Linked DNA regions of Prochlorococcus marinus str. MIT 0919. Each later gene encodes a partner of the first gene's protein in a complex. Links are inferred from orthologs where the notes say so. Each region holds a gene or a part of one and is shown on either strand. Other genes may lie near its edges.

What was found.
Region 2: the proteins of O5635_RS07460 (region 1) and O5635_RS08115 are in contact, whole or in part, in a cryo-EM structure (PDB 6ZJN), measured with the Thermus thermophilus proteins. The link is inferred for Prochlorococcus marinus str. MIT 0919 from one-to-one orthologs. Residues at the interface, in WP_223903221.1 of Thermus thermophilus: Met26, Thr27, Asn29, Gly31, Pro32, His34; in WP_096411116.1 of Thermus thermophilus: Glu45, Ser46, Asn48, Pro50, Ala51, Gly52, Glu53.

The regions. Positions count from the first base shown.
Region 1 is NZ_CP114779.1:1,365,919-1,369,041, forward strand. Bases 1-2,793 are described here. They hold O5635_RS07460 (NAD(P)H-quinone oxidoreductase subunit H), read left to right. Parts: upstream 1-701; coding sequence 702-1,886; downstream 1,887-2,793. Other genes in these bases: rsmH (16S rRNA (cytosine(1402)-N(4))-methyltransferase RsmH), read right to left, coding at 1-657; O5635_RS07465 (acyl-CoA thioesterase), read left to right, coding at 1,899-2,339; O5635_RS07470 (AMP-binding protein), read right to left, coding at 2,382-2,793. Also shown: more of O5635_RS07470, read right to left, coding at 2,794-3,123.
Region 2 is NZ_CP114779.1:1,486,642-1,489,751, reverse strand. The notes cover bases 1-2,780. They hold O5635_RS08115 (NAD(P)H-quinone oxidoreductase subunit 3), read left to right. Parts: upstream 1-1,099; coding sequence 1,100-1,462; downstream 1,463-2,780. Other genes in these bases: O5635_RS08100 (uridine diphosphate-N-acetylglucosamine-binding protein YvcK), read right to left, coding at 2,743-2,780; O5635_RS08105 (NAD(P)H-quinone oxidoreductase subunit J), read left to right, coding at 2,192-2,746; O5635_RS08110 (NADH dehydrogenase subunit K), read left to right, coding at 1,428-2,186; O5635_RS08120 (rubredoxin), read right to left, coding at 586-951; O5635_RS08125 (photosynthesis system II assembly factor Ycf48), read right to left, coding at 1-575. Also shown: more of O5635_RS08100, read right to left, coding at 2,781-3,110. UniProt on the Escherichia coli protein: NDH-1 shuttles electrons from NADH, via FMN and iron-sulfur (Fe-S) centers, to quinones in the respiratory chain. The immediate electron acceptor for the enzyme in this species is believed to be ubiquinone.

The DNA.
Region 1 (3,123 bases):
TCTTAGCGCTTGAAAAGTTTTAGTAGCAGGATGAATTCGTCTATGCCTTAATTTTTGTGGGTAACAGCCTGATATTGCATATGCTAATGATTTTGTGCCTGAATAAGCTCCTTTATTCGCTAAGTCATCTTTGATTTTTTTTGCAATTCTTCTCGATAGCTTTTCTTCACCATACTTAAAGATTATATCTGCTAAATCTCTTTCACTTAAGTCATCAATTAAGTCTGCAGCAGTAATCCCCTCAAACGGATTCATTCTCATATCTAATGGACCATCTTTTTGAAAACTAAATCCTCTTGTTGCTTCATCTAATTGAGGACTACTGACTCCTAGATCTGCGAAAACCGCGCAAAATTTTTCAGCTGAATTGAAGTTGGCAAAGTTAATATTGTTAACTTTTGCTCTATTTTTATAAATTTTTAGCTTTTGAGAAGCAGCTTTTATTGCTTCTGGATCTTGATCAAGTCCAATAACACTGATGCTCGGAAATTCCTTTAGCACTAAGGAAGAATGCCCTCCACCACCAACAGTTGCATCAAGCATTAAGCCTTGTTCTTTTAGATTCTCGGGTAGTTTTGCTATTAATTGAATCAGCTCATTCGCAAGCACAGGTGTGTGATTGAAATTAGAAGTGGCAACTTTTGATTCTTCTTGCATGACTGCTCCCTAATATCAAAGTATTACTTTTAAGTACAGGCCGCATGTCGCAGCTTGAAACGCGAACAGAGCCAATGGTGGTCAATTTTGGCCCCCATCATCCTTCAATGCATGGTGTATTGCGTTTAGTAGTCACACTTGATGGTGAAGATGTAATTGATTGTGAGCCAGTAATTGGTTATCTCCATAGGGGTATGGAGAAAATTGCTGAGAATCGAACAAATGTGATGTTTGTTCCATATGTCAGTCGGATGGACTATGCGGCGGGGATGTTTTATGAAGCAATTGTGGTTAATGCCCCAGAGCGGTTGGCCAACATTGTTGTACCAAAGCGAGCTAGTTACATCAGAGTCTTGATGCTTGAACTTAATAGAATTGCCAATCATCTTCTCTGGCTGGGTCCTTTTTTGGCTGATGTAGGCGCTCAGACCCCTTTCTTTTATATTTTTAGAGAACGGGAAATGATTTATGACCTTTGGGAGGCTGCTACAGGTCAAAGATTAATTAACAATAATTATTTTCGTATAGGCGGTGTTGCTTGTGATCTTCCTTGGGGATGGCTTGAGAAATGTAAGGATTTCTGCGAATGGTTTGGCCCCAAGATTGATGAATATGAAAAATTGATAACTAATAATCCAATTTTCCGCAGACGAATAGAGGGGTTAGGAGCTATTTCACGTGAAGATGCGATTAACTGGAGCCTTTCTGGGCCTATGCTACGTGCTTCCGGAGTTGCATGGGACTTGCGCAAAGTAGATCATTATGAGTGTTATGACGACTTTGATTGGTCTATTGCCTGCGAGAAAGAAGGTGATTGTTTTGCTAGATACCGAGTCCGAATTGAGGAAATGAGACAGTCGTTAAAGATTTTGAAGCAAGCATGTGACATGATTCCAGGAGGACCTACTGAGAACCTAGAAGCTTCACGTACACTCGAAGGAAAAGGTGGAAGCCTAGGAGGTTTTGATTACCAATATCTTGCTAAGAAAGTTGCGCCAACTTTTAAGATTCCTAATGGAGAACTTTATACGCGTTTAGAGTCTGGGAAAGGAGAAATTGGTGTATTTATTCAGGGTAAAAACGATGTCACTCCATGGAGATTTAAAATCAGAGCTGCAGATTTAAATAATTTGCAAGTTCTCCCTCATATTCTTAAAGGTGCAAAAGTCGCGGATATTATGGCTATCCTTGGCTCAATTGATGTGATCATGGGTTCAGTAGATCGCTAAATTTTAGATACTTTGCTCTCTTCTGATTGGCTGCATCTTAAACGTGTTGTTCGTTTTGGCGAAACAGATTCCGCTGGAGTTGTTCACTTTTATCAGATTTTTCGTTGGTGTCATGAAGCTTGGGAAGAAAGTCTAAATAGGTTTGGAGTTAACGCATCTGAAATTTTTCCAAATATTCTCGATAAAACTCATGAGCCTTTAATAGCAATTCCTGTAGTGCACTGCTCTGCTGATTTTTGGAAACCACTCAGAACCGGAGACAATATTGAACTCGAACTTTTGCCTAAAACAATAACTTTAGGTCGATTTCAAATTTTGACTAAATTCAAGCGGGGCTCGGAATATGTCGCTGAAGGTCTAGTGCATCATCAAGCTATTAATTCAAGAACAAGAGTTTCCTGTGAATTATCTGGTCCAATTAAAGCTTGGTTAGAGGCATCAGTACTGGATTAACGAGCTTTAGATTTTAAAATTTGTTCGTTACTACCTTGATTTTTAACATTGTTTTTTCTTCTTCTTACTTTCTACCCAAGATTTCCATTTTAGTATTTCCCATTTACCGCATTCATTAGTTTTCAGTTCTGGACATATATACCAATTCATAGGGCGTTCGCAAGGAGTCCACTCCCCAACCAGTTGCTCAAGTTTATTAAAAATATTTTCTAAGAGTTTTTTATCGATATTTTCTTGTAGACGTACAAGGGAGACCAATCTTTCTCCCCACTCTGCATCCTGAACTGGTATAAATAAAAGCTCTTTAATTGGCAAATTATTTTTCTTACAAGCATCAAGTAAACGATGCTTTAGTACTTCAGGGAAGATGGTTTCTCCCCCTGAATGGATTGCAGTATCAACTCTTCCTATGATTCTCAAATGATTATTACCTTTATAGTTAATTAGCTCTGCAAAATCTCCCGAATCCCACCAACCATTATTTAAGGTGATTTTCGCTATCTTTCCTTCTTGAAGAAAGGAATGTACTAACCTTGGTGTTTTGATTTGTAAGCGTTTGTTTTCTCCGATGCGTAATTCAACATCTATTAATGGCCTGCCCAAATTAGTTTGACCTGCAAGGAAGTCGTCAGGCCTTTGAGCAGTCACCATTGCTGTTGTTTCACTCGCTCCATAGCAGGGTGATAATCGAATACCTAAATTTCTTGAATTATGAATTAGGTTTTTCGATATTGGTGCGCCGCCTATCCATATAAGATTGAATGACTGAAGCCATGTTATACCA
Region 2 (3,110 bases), 120 kb from region 1 along the record:
CTTACGCTTACATAAGCACCATCATCCCTTCTTCTCATGTCCCTTACACCCCCTGATGCCTCCGCCACTCTCCCTTGCCAAGTTGCCCCCTCATCAACGGTTTGATAAATGGCCCCTGCTGTAGTGGCCAATTCCGCAGAGCTATCTCCTAGGGTTTTAATCAAATAAGGGTTGCCAGGTAATTTATTGCCAAGAACAAGACGGTTCCAATTTTTCCCGGCATCATCAGTATGCATAACCAAACCAGGTTGACCTACAAGCCAGCCTTCACTGCCCTTAAAATCAATACTGATTAATCGGAAATTTTCTTCACTTGGAAGTTCTAATGCCCTTTCTTGCCAAGTTGAACCACCATCAAATGTCTCGCGAATCAGTCGATTTGCTCCGACTAAAAACCCATGGTTTTCATCCACAAAAGCAATATCAAGCGGATTGTCTTCAAGCTCAAGCTGCACTTGCTCCCAAGGAGAAGATGACGCAACAGGAAGCCTGGTTGTAGAGACACATCCACTTAAAGCAAATGCTACGAATACAAACAAAAGCAAATTTGCAGAAATTTTAAATAATCGATTCATGAGAGGAAGGTTAATGCAATGAATACAGAGATAAGAAACAAGCTGCTGCTAATGCTAGACCACCAAAAATCAAAACATTCTTCTGTCCAGGAGGAAGAGTATTGAAACCAAAGCCATACTGAATGTTTTCTTCAAAGCCTTCAGCAGGTTTAAATTTAGCGCCGATATCTTTGTAAGCATCAACACTAGCTCTGCAAACAGGACAACGGTATTTTTGCCTGTCAATTTCCTTAAAAGGAGTCCCTTTAGGAATCTTATATTTCCTCAAGCCTTCTTTAGGATCATAAATGTAACCACATCCTCTACACTCAAATCGATTCAGCCTGAGATCATCAGAACGATCAGATATCTGATCAGATTTTGTATCTGCATTGATAGAGTCTTTACCCAATTTATTGGGTTCGGCTTGGTCTAATGCAGCTTTTTGTTCGTCGTTCACCGTTTGCAGTCTCACACAACTTAACTCTATCCATGAAACTACTTATGAGTGAGTGTCAAACTAAGAATAAAGTTTTTTATATCTAATGTTCTCGCTTCAGGGTTACGACGCATTTCTAGGATTTCTGATAATTTCTGGTGCTGTTCCGATTCTGGCACTAGTAACCAATAAATTTTTATCACCCAAAAGCCAAAAAGGGGAGAGAGAACTTACCTATGAATCAGGAATGGAGCCGATAGGAGGGGCATGGATTCAATTCAATATTCGTTATTACATGTTCGCTCTTGTTTTCGTAATATTTGATGTGGAAACAGTTTTTCTTTATCCCTGGGCCGTCGCATTTCATAAACTTGGTTTACTGGCATTTATTGAAGCCCTGATTTTTATTGCAATTCTTATAGTTGCATTAGCATATGCCTGGCGTAAAGGCGCACTTGAATGGAGTTAATTACTTGACTGATCTACCTACAACAAATGCAGTTAGAGACATTCGGGAAGCTACTTGTGGTCCAGTTGGATCCCCAAATGTCACTAGTGACCTAAGTGAAAACATCATTCTTACTAGCCTTGATGATCTTCATAATTGGGCAAGGTTAAGTAGCTTATGGCCTCTTCTTTATGGCACAGCATGTTGCTTTATTGAATTTGCAGCCTTAATTGGCTCAAGGTTTGATTTTGATAGATTCGGCTTAGTTCCAAGAAGTTCGCCTAGACAAGCTGATCTACTAATTGTGGCAGGAACAGTAACAATGAAAATGGCTCCTGCACTAGTAAGGCTTTATGAACAAATGCCAGACCCCAAATATGTAATTGCAATGGGTGCATGCACAATCACTGGTGGGATGTTTAGTGCAGACTCAACTACAGCTGTTAGAGGCGTAGATAAATTAATCCCTGTAGATCTTTACTTACCAGGATGTCCACCAAGACCTGAAGCAATATTTGATGCAGTGGTCAAATTGAGAAAAAAAGTTAGTAATGAGTCATTTCAAGAACGAGGGAAGCTAGTCCAGACTCATCGTTATTTTACTGTTCGACATGAGATGAAAAAAGTTGAATCTCAAATCACCGGTGCTTACTTAAAAGCAGAGTCTCAACAATTTGCTTTAAAAGGTTCTCAAGAAACGCCTCTTCAAGCAAAAACTGAACCCTCGAAAGAAACCATCACATAGCAAACATGGCATTAGATCCTGAAGCATCAAAACAAAATCTATCTAACCCTGAAGCGAAAGAAGTAGAGGTAATAGAGCCTGGCCCAATAAGTCAATGGCTGAATACTCAAGGTATTGAAAACGCCCCTATAGGATCTGATCACATAGGGATAGAAAATATTGCAGTCAATCCAAACTTTTTGCTAAAAGCTGCTTCTGCCTTGAAAAGTAATGGCTTTAATTATTTGCAATGCCAAGGAGGTTATGACGAAGGGGCAGGGTTGTCTCTTGTTTGTTTTTACCATCTTATAGAAATTAGAGATTTTAAAGATGATTTCCATCCTAGGGAAATCAGAATGAAAGTCTTCCTTGACAGGAACGAAGAAATGAGGGTTCCTAGCTTATATCAAATATTTAAAGGAAGTGACTGGCAAGAAAGAGAGACTTATGACATGTTTGGTATAAATTTTGCTGGTCACCCTCACCCCAAAAGATTACTTATGCCAGAAGACTGGAAAGGTTGGCCGCTTCGAAAAGACTACGTTCAGCCTGATTTCTATGAAATGCAAGATGCATATTAATGCTCTCTTTTATATTTTCTATAAAAGCGCATTACAGCTATAGATAAGCTCCTTGGATCATGTCTTAATGTTGGTGTAGTTTTAGATCCTTGTAGAGAAGTTAAATAAACCTTATAGCCTTTAGAAATAAGATTTTGCCTATCGCATTTAACTGGTTCAGCTCCTCTTGAACGATAATATTCAATAAGAGGTGAAGCACCTAATTGTTCTTGCGCAAGAATATCATTAAAAATGCGATTTGTAATTCCCAGACTAGCTAATTGGGCTTCAATAGCTCTAATATGTCCACTAACATCAAGTCCATCGGTCTCCCCTGGTTGAGTCATTAAATTGCAAATATATAATTTAGGTGCTTTGCTTTTTT